DNA from 4 places in the Exiguobacterium sp. Leaf187 genome. Region 1 is predicted to be linked to each of the others. Evidence: riboswitches for the same ligand, from Rfam matches in the RefSeq annotation. Region 1 holds a riboswitch; each other region holds the start of a gene.
What was found. Region 1 has a riboswitch for thiamine pyrophosphate ahead of tenA (thiaminase II). Riboswitches for the same ligand answer to the same signal wherever they lie in the genome.
Positions count from the first base shown of each region.

Region 2: another riboswitch for thiamine pyrophosphate. It lies ahead of ASF99_RS00315 (3-oxoacyl-ACP reductase); the one in region 1 lies ahead of tenA (thiaminase II).
Region 3: another riboswitch for thiamine pyrophosphate. It lies ahead of ASF99_RS04925 (thiamine phosphate synthase); the one in region 1 lies ahead of tenA (thiaminase II).
Region 4: another riboswitch for thiamine pyrophosphate. It lies ahead of ASF99_RS07185 (ECF transporter S component); the one in region 1 lies ahead of tenA (thiaminase II).

Region 1 covers NZ_LMPR01000008.1:39,617-43,322, forward strand. Annotated here, with positions in the region: gene ASF99_RS02570 (glycoside hydrolase family 3 protein) at 1-739, shown strand, start outside; gene ASF99_RS02575 (hypothetical protein) at 770-1,066, opposite strand; gene tenA (thiaminase II) at 1,118-1,813, opposite strand; TPP riboswitch at 1,888-1,994, opposite strand; gene ASF99_RS02585 (DUF1002 domain-containing protein) at 2,188-3,069, shown strand; gene abc-f (ribosomal protection-like ABC-F family protein) at 3,346-3,706, shown strand, end outside.
Region 2 covers NZ_LMPR01000002.1:59,174-62,879, reverse strand. Annotated here, with positions in the region: gene ASF99_RS00320 (LLM class flavin-dependent oxidoreductase) at 1-776, opposite strand, end outside; gene ASF99_RS00315 (3-oxoacyl-ACP reductase) at 832-1,584, opposite strand; TPP riboswitch at 1,720-1,820, opposite strand; gene ASF99_RS00310 (hypothetical protein) at 1,938-3,020, opposite strand; gene ASF99_RS00305 (hypothetical protein) at 3,040-3,706, opposite strand, start outside.
Region 3 covers NZ_LMPR01000009.1:197,590-201,295, reverse strand. Annotated here, with positions in the region: gene ASF99_RS04930 (FAD-dependent oxidoreductase) at 1-896, opposite strand, end outside; gene ASF99_RS04925 (thiamine phosphate synthase) at 893-1,486, opposite strand; TPP riboswitch at 1,569-1,671, opposite strand; gene nagZ (beta-N-acetylhexosaminidase) at 1,728-2,948, opposite strand; gene ASF99_RS04915 (OsmC family protein) at 2,945-3,370, opposite strand; gene ASF99_RS04910 (MFS transporter) at 3,561-3,706, shown strand, end outside.
Region 4 covers NZ_LMPR01000009.1:581,118-584,823, reverse strand. Annotated here, with positions in the region: gene ASF99_RS07190 (ABC transporter ATP-binding protein) at 1-1,018, opposite strand, end outside; gene ASF99_RS07185 (ECF transporter S component) at 1,015-1,587, opposite strand; TPP riboswitch at 1,688-1,787, opposite strand; gene ASF99_RS07180 (50S ribosomal protein L25/general stress protein Ctc) at 1,883-2,560, opposite strand; gene ASF99_RS07175 (GNAT family N-acetyltransferase) at 2,853-3,706, opposite strand, start outside.

The sequences.
Region 1 (3,706 bases):
CGGAATTTGGAACGGTACGACTGATTCGACATCCCTAGCTGAAAAAATCGCGCAATCGAACCAAATCGTCGGTAGTCCCGAGCATAAAGCAAAAGAACGTGCGATGACGGAAGCCGCGGTCACACTCGTGAAAAATGATCAGCGGACCTTACCATTCAAACCGAAAAAGAATGCCAACGTTCTTGTGATCGCTCCTGCGGCGGATCAAACGGACAGCATGAAAAAAACGATCGCTTCCCTACCGAAGAATCGGAACTGGCACGTGACGACAGCGAATTACTCGGCTACTACGCTACCGCTCGACCAAAACCCGACATTACGGGCGCAACTCGATGCAGCAGATTACATCATCGTCGGTTCCAACGTCAACACGAGTGCTAAACTACTACCTACTGCACCAGAACAAGCGATTCCGGCTTCGATCTTCCGCTATGCGAAACAAACGGATACACCATCCGTCCTGCTCAGTCTCCGTAACCCATACGATGTCGCCGTTCAACCGGACGCACCGGCACACGTCCTCGTCTATGGCTTCAAAGGTGATCCAAACGGTCCAGACTCCGAAGCAGGCAATCTAAAATCAGCGGGACCGAACCTGCCTGCAGGTATCCGAGCAATCTTCGGAACGTTCAAACCGCAAGGCACTTTACCGGTTGATGTGCCGGTCTTTAAGAACGGTGTCTTTACCGATCAACTGCATCTCGAATTCGGTGACGGCTTTAAAAACTGGAAAAAATGATGACGTGATACACCAAAAGACCGAAGCTCCTTAAAGGATGCCTCGGTCTTTTAATGATTGATACGGATATTCAGCTTCTTCTTTCGCACGATGGTAGACGCGGTATAACCAATAAGTCAGCAGTGCATAGACGACGATGACAAGAACAGCAGAAATATAGCTTCCCATGCTATACGCTACCTTAAAGTTTCGAGTCGATGCGGATATACCGGATAACACGATCAACGTTGGGATGATAAGTCCTACAAATCTTACTTTGACTTTACCAAGCATTCGTTGCATAGCATATGCCGCGAGGATCACAAGTGCGATCACGATGATTTCCATTCCAATCCCTACTCTCACTAAATGGTATTCCTAATTCTACCATCTAGTGATTCAAGAAGATACCGCTCGTGCTGGAATCGTTTCGTAAACTGACGCAAATGTCTCTTCCGTCCACCCCATGTGCCAGAAGAGTAACTCATAGTAACAACTCGTCACGAAATGACGTTTCATCCGCTCGCGTTCCGTCGGGCTCGCTTGCTCCGCCAGCGCATCAAGCCGTGCAATCTGTTCAAAGACGACCTTTTCAAACCATTCCGAGCTATACGTGTCGATCCATTGCTGATAGATTTTTTCTTCCGGTGTACACGTTAGTAATTGTTGCCCGACTTCATAATACAACCAGTAACATGGCAAGATGGCAGCAATCGTCTCACCGAGCGTTCCTTCACTCGCATGATGCATGTGCGAGACATACGCATATGCTGTCGGTGCCGGTTCAAATGCTTCAAGATCTGCTTCCGTAATACCGAGCGGCTCAAAAAATGATTGATGTAAGCTCAACTCTGCCTCGTAAGTCGAAGTAGCATGCTCGGCAAGTGTCGCAATCGTCGCGAAGTCGTCTGCTTTTGACGCTGCCTTCGCTTGAATCTTCGCAAAGTGTTTTAAGTAATAGGCATCCTGCATGACGTAATGCCGAAATTTCGAGAGCGGTAACGTCCCCTCCCCGATTCCTTGTACGAATGGGTGCGTAAAACTACTATCCCAATACGCTTGTGCCGCTTGTTTGATTTCTTGTGTGAATGTCATGATCTCATCCTCCTCGTTTAGTTATGAAACGAAAAAACACCACCCCGAAACACACGGGCATGGCGCAAGAAGAACAAGACTTGACGCCACTTCCCTCCGTAAGTACGAACTTAATCAGGTTCAAAGGGTCCGAACGTCTTCGTTCGTCTCAGTCGGTCTACCGACTCCCCTAGTGGTCATTATTCGATTCAAATTCACTATAGCATGCTGAAAACGGAAGTCAAGTTGTCTCCTTTTCGCTATACTATGGAGTGTCAGAAGACGGATATCGTCTCCATCTGCAGACCGATTCCGAACTTCTTTCGTTCTCGTACACTAACTTTAGTACCTGATACTATAATTCATTCTGTTACTTACAATTGGAGGATTTCATTATGCATACACCAACAAAAATCATGGCATCAGCCGTTATCGCTTCTGCTTTATTACTCCCAACAGCCGCATCCGCCGAACAAGTCGTCGATAAGACGATCGTCACACTCGGGGAGTCGCTCGGCGCAAAAGATAAAGCATGGGTGCTTTCACGTCTCAATGCACCGGAAGGGATCACACCGATCATCGCCACTTCTGCTGACGAGGAAAAATATCTCGGGAAAAACATCCCACAGTCGCAAAAAGGCGGCAACATGTATTCGTCGGCTAAAATCGAACTGACGGAAAAAGGAGATGGACTCTCCGTCTCGACGGAAAACATCACATGGGTGACGAAGGATATGTATCTCAACGCTCTCGTCACAGCGGGTGTCAAAGATGCCGACATCACGATTACTTCCCCTTACAAGGTGACCGGGACATCGGCACTGACAGGAATAATGAAGGCGTACGATCAAACTTCCGCTGAAACCGGGATAAAGTTAAGTGACGAACGCAAGGATCTAGCACAGCAAGAATTATCAGTCACATCAGACGTTGGAAAAACGGTCGGAACGGATAAGGTGGCTGACTTGATGAATGAGATCAAGGCTGAGATCGCCAATCAAAAACCGGAAACCAAAGTCGAAATCGAAAATCTGATCGTCCAAGTCATTCAAAACAACAATATCCAGTTGTCTGACGCACAAATGGACCGGCTGACGAATCTGTTCAATCAAATGGAGCAAGCGAACATCAACTGGGGACAAATCGAGAGTGGATTGAAAAATGCGGGACAAGACATCCACGCGTTCGCAACTTCAGAAGAAACGAAAGGATTTTTCGCTAAATTATTTGATGGACTCAGTGACTTCTTCAGTTCAATCGCGGGTGTGTTCAAATAATTCAGACTTCCGTAACTGACAAAAAAATAGTAAACTAGATGTATCTGAAACGAAAGGTGGTGTGAAAAGATGGACTTTGCCGCGTGCAAACACTGGTTGATGGAACAATTGTATCTGTTGCGCGCGATTTTTCATGGAATGGCGTTCTAAGGCACCCGTCTGCCCTTTTTTAGAACTTCATGATTGAAAAATACAGCAAAGCGCATCTTTCACACGTGATGGAGAGTGCTATTTGCGCTCTCCTTTTTTTGATGCGCGCGAAAGGATCGACTTACTATGATGATTTGCGACATTCAACACCTAACCAAACAATTCGGAGGCGAGACAATTTTAACGGATGTTTCCCTCTTCTTAAACGAACACGACCGTGTCGGTCTAATTGGACGAAACGGGAGTGGCAAGACGACATTACTCCGCTTGCTTGCTCGCCTTGAGCAACCGGACGGTGGTGTCATCTATCAAAAGAGCGGTTTGACGATCGGCTATTTGGAACAACTTCCTGTTTATAGTGAGACGATGACCGGACTCGACGTCCTTTGGACAGCGTTTGAAGACATCCTCGCGATCCGTTCTCGGATGCAACAGTTGGAGCAAATGATGGCGACAGCACCAGAGAATCTTGATGCGTTACTCGCAC
Region 2 (3,706 bases), on a different contig from region 1:
GTTTGTGTAATTTTCTTATGGAGTTTTTCACGAAAAGCATGGGCTTGTTTAAAATTCCATGACACAGAATAGACAGCATCCGCATGTTTTGCTGCAAGGGCAATCCCTTGTTCTGACGCCCCTGCTTGCATCGCTACTGGCTTCCCTTGAGGACTACACGGTGTAGACAAGGGACCTTTTACGCTATAGTAGGATTCGGCATGATGGATGGGTTGGATTCTTTCAGGCTCAATCAATCGGTTAGTTGATCGATCCGCGAGAAAAGCCGCATGATCCCATGATAAAAATAGCTTCTCCATCAATGTAGCGAATTCGTCCGCCTTTTTATACCGCTCTTCCCTCGGTGGAAGTGCATCCATTCCGTGGTTTAGTGCTTCCCAATCTGTCATCGAGGTCACTAAGTTCCAGCCTACCCTCCCCTTCGTTACGTGATCAAGGCTTAGAAGTTGCCTTGCTACTGTATACGGATTGGAGAACGTGCTCGATATCGTAGAGACTAATCCTATATGATCCGTCACTTGAGAAATAGCCGTTAGATTAATTAAAGGATCCAACCAAAAGGCAGGTAAATCTGTCGCATTGGTAGCCGGAAAGGATTGATTGTCCGCAAAAAATACCGCATCTAAACATCCGCCTTCCGCTATTTGAGCCAAACGCTGATAATAGCGACTCTCTCCGATTTCTTCAATTGCAGAATCAGGCATCAACCATGCGGCTTGGTGATGACCACATCCATATAACAAAACGCCGATATTTAACTGATTTCTGTTCGTCATCTTCTGTTCACGAATCCCTTCTCTTACAAGCTGAGAATTTTTTAAAACGCCCGCTTTAATTCATCGTTAACCCACCATCGACTGTTACGTTTTGACCGGTAATCCCAGATGCTACTTCTGATGCCAAAAAGGCAACCAGTTGAGCCACTTCTTCTGGGCTCGTCACTTTTTTCAACGGGGTCGATTGGGCAATTAAGTCAAATACTTCAGGGGTTGTCACAGCACTCGCATCTGTGACTTTCAATAACCCACCGGAGACGACATTCACGTTTATGCCATATTGACCTAACTCCGCGGCTAGGTTTCGAGTAAAGCCAATCAGACCTGCTTTTGCTGTTGTGTATTCATGATAAGGAACGACTGGGTTTTGATAGAGGTTTGTTCCAATGCTGATGATACTACCGCTATGTCGTTCTATAAATTGTGGCAGAACACTTTGAATGATGTGAAACGCTGCTTTAAGTGTTCCATCCAGTTGCTTTTGATAATCTTCCCACTCTAAATCGATAAACGATTTTTGCGCAACCGGATCAAATTTGAAGTCTACTAACGCATTATTCACGACAACATCGATTTGACCATAATGTGCTGTTGCGGATTGCATCATGCTCTCGACATCTTCCCGCTTCGTGACATCTGCATACAAGGCAATTGCATTCTCTACTCCCAGTTCGCTCACAAGTTGTTCTGCCGCATCCTTGCTTTTAAAGTAATTGATCACCACTTTAAATCCGTTGTGCACTAACACCCTTGCAATCGTCGCCCCAAGTCCTCGACTACTTCCTGTCACTAATACTGTTCTGCTCATTCTTGTCCACTCCCTCATCCATTTTTGCAACTTAAATAGCGAAGTTAGTAAACAAAAAACGCAACTCTCCAAAAGGAAAGTTGCGCACGTCTAAATAATCACATAGCAAAGAACGATATCATCGTCTCCGCTTGTTCATCAGAGTTTACACTTCCCTACGCTAGTACGACCTAGTTCAGGTTCAAAGGGTTTGAGTAGCTACTCATCTCAGTTTAATAACACCCCTAGTGATTCTATTTAAGTTATCTTCACTGTAGTGGTCTTGAAAACCCCTGTCAATGATTCTGACAGATAAATTCATTTCTAGTATTCTATGAAGCGAGTAAACGAGGTGAATCATGAGTCCATCACGATTACTCCGATACAGTGACATCCTGTACCAAACGATTCTTTTTAGCATTTTTATCTTTGATGATTCCTTGATACGAAATCGATTCATTTTTCGTATCGACTACCGTGACTTGGAAATCTGAATCATTGATATTAGCGATATGGTATAGCTTTCCCTGCGCAATCATCGTATAGGAGCCATTGAAGCGATAAGCATGCTGCCCTTCCACTTTATGTTGCTTGACTTGATTTGTTTTAAAGTCATAGGTGCTCCATTTAATACTTTTACTTTTTTCTGAGTCAGATGCTCCGTAAGCAATTAGTGATTGGCTGTTTTCAGCAGCATTAAAGTTCCCTTCCGCTGCATACGCATCAAGTGCTTTGATTCGTTTGATGCCTTTGCCGTTATCTAGATAATAAGCGCTATCTTTTTCTACCCCTTCCGCATCATATGCGATTTCACGATAGACAATTCCATAGTCGTTCACTGCTACATAATGACGTTCTTGATTAGTCTTAAGTTGCTCGGATTGAAGCGGCTCCACTTTTCCTTTTGCAAGGTTGAGTAATAACACCGTCGATTTTTCCTTTGTTCCATGATCATCCCGTTGGACGTATACGTTCATGCCGTCTTGATGAAAGACACGGATGTCAGCCATTTCACGATCCGGTACCGTTAAACGATGAGAAAGCGTCTTTTTAAACTGTTTCTGTGTACTTCTGTCATAAGAATGATAGTTCAACTGAGATGCCTTTACTTCAATTCCGTATGTTCGCGAGCCCATTTCACTAGTAAATACGTCTTCCTTAGAAAGAAATCGATAGAAATCAGCAGGGAAGTCTGCAGCATAGCTATTGAACAACCCTGTGATATAGTTCTGCGACTCACTATGAATTTGACCGTCCAATTGGATATTGTATCGAGTAGGCTTGATGTCTCCATTTTCAATCTCGATGTTTACTTTTTTAAGAGCATCTGCATTTTCTTTTCGTATACTCTCGACTTCATAATCCGATCCTTTAATGCTTGCAGCGTAACCAAAATAACTGAGTAAGGTGACGCCAGCAATGCTTCCTACGATGATCATTTCCTTATATCGTCTCATGACTTCCTCCTTCTAATGATTAAATAGATACTTTATGGTTCAGTAGTCGAACACATTTCCAACTTATATATATAAAATAGATGAGAATAAAGGAAAGATAGACGAATACCTGTTGATTCGGAATGAGCATGCTAGTCAAATCAAATAAGTAACGTAATGCAATGAATGGTACGATCAAGAGCGCTACATCCTTTGCGATCGTCAGCAAAGCTTTCCCTTTTTGATAGGACCGCTCCGTCAAGACGAACAAGAAGACCATCGTGATGACGAAGAGTGCGAGCGCTAGAATGACGAATGTATCGATCACATTGAAGGTATAGAGCATGTTCAACGCAGCTGACTCCCCGATGATTTTGGACGCTGCTTGTAAATGTTCCGGGAGTAACCATTCGTAGAGTCGACGACTTATAAGAATCGTGATCCACTGGATGCCCATGAAACCACATACAAATACCAATACTGTTGTCAGTTTGGATAAGAGGATTGTGATGCGTTTACCCGGTAGCATCAATAAACGGTAGATGTACTTGGACTCGCCATACCAATCGCGGTACCAAATTTGAAAGGCATATAGAATCGTGAACATGATACCGATGGCAATCATGTACTTGAAGTAGTTGGTCGCATCGCCAAACGTCAAAGGTCCATTCAGTTGATCAACAGCTTCCATTTCCGTAAGTCGCTCT
Region 3 (3,706 bases), on a different contig from region 1:
TCCGCTGTCGCCGGTGCGAGTAATATGCCATGCCGATGATGCCCTGTCGCCATGAAGATCCGACGGGATGAATCGGCGACTCCGATATATGGCAAGCCGGACGCTGTTTGCGGTCGTACACCGGACCAGACTTCTTCGATGACTGCGTCACGAATCGGTGGATACAGTCGTTCTGCTGCTTGAAGCAATGACGTGAGTCCAGCGACACTGACACCGACCGTCTCGTCGTGCGGCAGTTCGGTCGCACCGATCAAAATCCGACCGTCTGCTTTCGGAACGAGGTAGGCGGCTTCATCAAACAGAATCGAGCGTAACGGCTGACCCGCGAGACGGACTGCGAGACATTCCCCTTTGACCCCATATGTCGCGATCGAAATGTCAGCTGTATCGAGCAAGGCTTGCGAACCCCGTCCGGCAGCGACCGTCACCGTTCGTCCGGTCCACGTTCCCGCATTCGATTCGATCCTAATGAAGTCATCGTTCTCTTCGATGCGTGTGACCTCCACCTGTTCTTCAATCGATATGCCACGTGCGTGTAAGGCATACATCAATGCAGTCGTCAGTCGTCGTGGATCGATTTGACCGACCGCTGGAAACAGATGCTCGCGTCCTTTACGTTTCAACAAAAACGGTTGTTCCCGGTACCCACAATCGATACCTGTTTCTCGCTTGAGACGACGTGCAAGCAGCGGATACAGACGACGACTACGTGCGGCAAGTGCATGCAATTCCGCTCTCAGCTCGATGTCGGTCGCAAGCATCCCGGCAGCCGCTCGGCTTGTCCCTTGTCCGCATGTTCCACGTTCTAAGACGACGACGGATTCATTCTGACAGGCGAGACCGTAAGCAAGCGTCAAACCGATGACTCCACCGCCGATGATGATGTGATTCGTCATACGCGAACCCCCTGATAACGCTTGACGGCGGCGAGTGGATCCGATTGGCCGAGAATACCCGATAAGACGGCGATTCCGGTTGCACCGGTCGCTGCGATTTCAGGCATGCATTCTGGTGTAATCCCACCGATCGCAATGACTGGTTTCGTCGTGAAGGTGACGACTTGCTTTAATGCGTCGATCCCTCGTGGTGGCACGTCCGGCTTCGACGCTGTCGGATAAATATGACCGTACAGCAGTCGGTCGGCTCCTTCCGCTTCTGCTGCCAGTGCCTCTGCTAGTGAATGGACCGATTTCCCGATGACGAGATTCGGAAAATGACGTCGCACATCGCGGACACGCAAGGAACGGCGCGTCAGCTGCACACCGATGCCGGCGACATGGGCGACGTCGACCCGGTCATGAACCGTTAACTGTTCAGGCGAATAACCATGCCCAAGGAGTGCTTCAATCAGATCAAGTAATTCTGCCGCCGATAAGTTCGGTTCACGTAGATGCAGCTGATCCGTATAGGGTTGAAGTGATTGAAAGGTCTTTATTTCGTCAAGCGGATGAATGGATCCCGTCGAAATCAGATGTAAACGCATCATGTTCTTCCTTTCCATACGAAAAAGGACCACTCCCGATGTTGAAGGGAGTGGTCCGAAAATGCGCTGAAGCGCTAAGGATATCTAGGGTTTCGAGCCACTTCCCTCCGCTAGTACGAACTAGATCAGGTTCAAAGGGTCCGGATACTTCCGTCTCAGTCTGCTGGGAGACTCCCCTAGTGTCTTTTCGTGTTTAATTGGCTTGCCCCATTAGTCTAGCATGAGTCGCTTTGCTTCGCTAGTCCTAGTTGAGCGCTTCCACTTGCTGAATCAGCTCCGATTTCGTCGGTCGCTGTTGCTCTTGGCTGTCGGCATACGTCTGCTTTAGCTTCAGGATGCGCATTACTTTAGCATCGAGCATCTCCGGCGTCAGCGTTTGGTCTTTGACGGCTTGCATCACTTCAGCATGAACTTTTGCGTAAGCACCTGCCTCTGAAAACATCGCCATATCAGCTCCATTGACGAGCGACTGACGTGCCGCTTCTGCGAGACCATATTGTTTCGTGATCGCTCCCATGACGAGATCATCCGTGATGATGACACCGTTGAATCCGAGTTGCTGACGCAAGAGGTCAGTCAAGATCGGCTTTGAGAGCGAGGACGGATTCGTATCGTCGTACGCGGGATAGAGAATATGGGCGACCATTACCATCTCGGCGCCCTCTTGGATCGCTTCTTTAAACGGTAACAGTTCCGTCCGCTTCAATTCTTCCTTTGATGCCGTCACTTTCGGTAGCCCGACATGGGAATCGACACTCGTATTGCCGTGACCGGGAAAATGTTTGACGACCGGAATCGTTCCCGTCTCCTGCATCCCGTGCATCAGGGCCGTACCAAGCGTCGCGACAGTATTCGGATCAGCACTTAACGCACGGTCGCCGATGATCGGATTGTTCGGATTACTGTTGACGTCAAGGACCGGCGCGAAGTCCATGTTGAAACCATAAAATTGTGACAAATGTCCGAGCGTACGTCCGACGTCTTCCATTTTCACTTCATCTGCTCCTTGCGCTATCCGTTGACTCGTCGGTAACCGTAATCGTTGATCCGGTACCCGGCTGACCCGTCCGCCTTCTTCATCAATCCCGACGAACGCATACGGTTTTTGGTTCGTCTCTTGAATCGCACGCGTGAACGTCAAGAGTTGCTCTTCCGACGTAATGTTTCCGCCGAGCAGTAAGACCCCGCCAATCGCATGCGTCTGTAACAATTTCCGGTCAGCTGCTGAAAGTTCTGTGCCGGCGACTCCGATGTAGAGCAGTTGATCGATCTTTTCTGACGTCGACATCGCTTTAAGTTGCTGCTTTAGTTTTGCTTGTTGTCGTTCTTCTTTCGTCGGCTCAGGCTTCGGTTTCTTTTCTTCTGTCGGTTGCTTCGTTTCCGGTTGTGATGGTTTCGTTGGTTCCGTCGTCTCCTGTGCACACCCTGCAAGCAACAGACAACCGATCAGTACAACTTTCTTCACAAAGGATCCTCGCTCCGCACACCATTGATCGAATAATAGACGGAAATCTCAGCGTTCAAGGATTGCGAGACCGAACAATATTTATCCTTTGATAACGAGATGGCGCGACGGACCTTATCTTCCGGGAGATCACCTTCAAGCCGGTAATGAATCGAGATCGACGTAAAACGCCGCGGATGGTCCTCTGCCCGTTCTCCTTCGATATCCATTTCGAAATGGGTGATCGTCAAGCGCATCTTCTCTAAAATCGAGACGATATCAATTCCAGTACAGCCGGCAACGGCATGTAGTAGCAGTTCAGTTGGTCGTGGCGCTTGGTTTTCACCACCGTTTTCGGGTGCTGCGTCCATCGCCAGATGATGCCCTGATTCCGTCTGTCCACTAAACCCCATCTGTTTGTTCCATGTCACTGTTGCTTGCATCGTTTCCACTCCTTTATAAGTAGTCTTCTTCTGTAGTATACGCAAAAAACAGCAAGCCTGGAAATTCACACGCTATTTCGAATAATGGTTCTTTTCCCGAAATCTCGCTTTGCGATACCCGACGAAATCGTTTCATGCTATCCTGTTACTCATAGTTTCGCGCGCAAGCGCTAGAATTGAGGAATCATCCATGTCACCTACTACTCGTTTAAGTCGACGCGATTGGCTCTTGATCGCCACGTTGTCGCTCCTGACGTTCGTTCTCGGAACAAGCGAATTCGTCATCGTCGGGATCCTCGCTGAAATCTCCTCAGCCCTTGATATCACGATCGCAAC
Region 4 (3,706 bases), on a different contig from region 1:
CATAGCCGACGTGCTCATAAAAGCGTCGCCGGGAGTAACGCTGAGCCGGACGTTCCTGGAACCGATATGTTCCACGATGGGGAAGCAACCGACCGAGTGTTGCAAGCAACGTACTTTTCCCGGAGCCGTTTGCCCCGAGCAGCATCACCCATTCTCCCGTCTGCAGGGAAAATGTCGCATCGGTCAGCGGATAAGGTGCTTTCGTCGATAATGCAGCGACGTGTAACAAGGCAGTGCCTGCTGTAGCGACTGAGGGAAGCACGTGAAGTCGCGCCGCTTGTGGTCCATCTATAGGTAACGTCTCTAACGTATACGGATACAAAGAGGGAACAGCGATTCCTTTCGCTTGAAGCTCCGTATACGCCTGCGGGAACAAATCCTGCGGATGTGCCGTTGCAGTCACCGATCCGTCCTCAAGTAAGACGATTTTGTCGATGTAAGGTAAACAGACATCGAGTTGGTGTTCGATCAAGACGATCGTTAAATCATGTTCTTTCTGAATCCGAAAGATCAACGCCATCAGCTCGTGTTGCCCGATCGGGTCAATCTGAGCCGTTGGTTCATCGAGTAATAAGATCGTCGGCTCGAGCGCCAGGACCGCGGCGAGCGCGAGGCGCTGTTTCATCCCCCCGGATAGACTCGCGATTGGTGTCGAGAAGGGGAGAGGGAGACCAACAAGTGTGAGTAAGCGTTCAATTCGTTCCTCCATCTCTTCGCGTGGAATCGACCGGTTTTCTAAACTAAAAGCGATTTCGCGTCCAATCGTTTCCATGCAGAACTGTTCTTCTGGGTTTTGGAATAGCACTCCGACCGAACCGGACCGGGTAACGGTACCAGTCTGTTCGACTTCAATCGTCTCCGGTGTCAGTCCGGCTAGGGCATGAAGCAGTGTCGTCTTGCCACTCCCACTGCGTCCAAGCAAAAGGGTCGTTCCTTGTTCGATCGTCAGCGATACATGATCGAGCACCGATTTCATCTGACCCGGATAGCGGATGCTGAGATCGTCGACAGTAATCATGCGACTTCCCGTTTCGCACGTCCTGCCGCAAACCCGTTCAAGACACCGGTCGCAACAAGGCGACGGACAAGAATCGCTGCAAGCAAGCCGCCGAGTAATGCACCACTAATCAATTGTAAACCTGTTGTCGCAAGCAACGTCGTCGTCGTGTAGTAACCGAATCCGTTCGCGATCAGACTATAGACGATGCTACCAATCGCGGCTCCAACACCCGATAACATCAATGTCCAGGTGTCATAACGGCGATAACGCGTCATCGCAAAGACGAGTTCCGCGCCAAGTCCTTGACAGACCCCGATGAGAAGAGCCGATAAACCAAAGTGACTACCCGTGAACAGCTCGACGGCTGCCGCGACGATTTCCGCGATGAGGGCGGCACCTGGTCTTTGAATGATTGCTGCGACGAGCGGGCTCGCGATGATCCAGATCCCAAACATCCAGTTGGCACCGACAGGTCCGAAGATCGCAGACATCGGTAACCAGAGTGTTGACCAACCAAGATAGATGACCCCGCAAGCGACGGCGAGCATCATCATGACCATGATTTCTTTCATTTTCCAGTTTTGCATTAGGTACGTCCTCCTTAGAATGGGGGAGACGCCAAAAAAGACCGCCCTCCGTAAAAAAGAGAGCGGTCCTCAGAAAAACTGCGCGCAGCAGGAGTCATTGGATGTGATCGCTCCACTTTCCTACGCTAGTATGAACTAGATCAGGTTCGAAGGGTCCGAAGTGAATCGTCTCAGCCAAATGGGCTCCCCTAGTGGATATGGTAATAGATGATACGCTGTTCACTTTAGGCAATCTTCTGTCTATTGTCAAGACACAAAAAAACGATACGCCACGAAGGGCGTATCGATAAACGACTTATTTGTTATCTTCATTCTCTTCTTTTGCTTCTTCTGAAGACTCTTCCGTAGCTTCCGCTTCGTTGTCTTCACCAGCTTCCGCTTGCGCTTCAGCTTCTGCTTCTTCGATTTCCTCAAGATCCTGCTCGAGTGTAGATTCGACGACAGCTGCGACTTGAATGTCGCCTTCTGTGACGATACGGAAATCTTTTTGTTCCGGAAGATCAGCTACAGAAATCGAATCGCCGATTTCGAGGTTCGTGACGTCGACTTCGACGTTCTCTGGTAATTTATCTGGTGTTGCTGCGACTGTTACTTTAAAGAGTGTCTGTGACAGGAATCCGCCGACTTTAGCGCCAGCTGCTTCACCGACGAGTACGACGTCTGCTTCGACTTCTGTCTCTTCATCCATTTTAACGGCGATGAATTCAACGTGATCGACAGTTGGTGTGAAGACATCCATATCACGACGGTTGATCAAGACGTTAATATTTTTACCGTCGAGTTTCAGTGAAATCAAGACGTTCTCACCGTTTTCTCGAACGATTTTAAGCAATTCTTTTTCTTCAAATGCGATTGGTGTACTTTCCACTTTGTAACCATACACGACACCAAGAGCTTTTCCTTCATGACGTAATTGTTTACGGAGTGAGCGTGGACGTACCTCGCGTTTTTCGGCTGTTAATTTAACTGACATGTTCATTTCCCCCTTGAATTTGGTATAGCCCTCAAAAGGTAATGAATGTAGGAGCAGGACAAGTCCTGAACAATATGAAACATGCTAAGACAATCGGTTTCAGACTCGCTTTGAATCTGACGCTTTCGTGACTTTGCATTTCTCTCCCAGGTCATTACGCTGATATTGAGAAACATGTGTGAGTAAGTCACCGGTTTGATGCGGTGCTAGTGAGTTTATACCCCTATGTTTTAAATCCTTAAACCTTTATTTTTTATTTTTTAAAGTCGAAAGACCTCCAAACCGCTTGAAATCAAGGGTTAAGAGGTCTTTCATTTTGTTCATTTTTTATGGTGATGCGTTGGTTTTCACGGACTAATACACGGATGAGACGTTCGATGTGCCGCATCGTCGTCTGTCCCATCGTTGAGATTTGGAGCCATTGATTGCGGACGAGATAGTCGCTTTCATATTGAACATGATAGCCCTGGATCCGGAGAGCGTCTCCTAAAGCCGTTGCCGACGGATGGACGATCGTCAGAATTCCCGGCGCTTGTGCTTCTTGAGTCGCAAGCAGGTTGAAACCAGTCGCCCGAACGGCCTGTTCGAGATAAGTCATCTTGATGGCGGCTTGATCGAGATCAAGGGCATCGAGCGCTGCCTGACAAGCCAGCAACAGATTTGAGGAACCGGAAAAAGCAACCCCTTCCGCATAGAGTCCGAGATCCAGATAACGTGGAATCCGGGAGGAAGGCAATACGCTGGACGTATGCCCGATGAACGCAAGACCCGGTAACCCCCCAATAGCCTTGCCGGAGACGGTCGTGACGAATCTGCAGCCAGCGTATGAGAAACGTCCGGTCCCGACGGCGCTGATCGCATCGACGATGAGTGCGGTTCGTTGATCTAATAGCGCTTTTACCGCATCGAGATCGTAGAGAACGCCCGTAGACGTCTCACAATGCGTCAACCAAATCCAGTCGTACTCCGTTTGATGCAGTTGGCTTGCGAGTTGTTCTAAGTCGATCGGGTGACCGGACGGAAGCAGGTGGATATCAAATGACTTTCCTGCTCGTGCCGCGTGATCGATTAAGCGTTGACCGAACTCGCCACCGTTTAGGATCAATCCATGTCCACTGAGTTGTTGTGCGACGATATCGTTCGCGA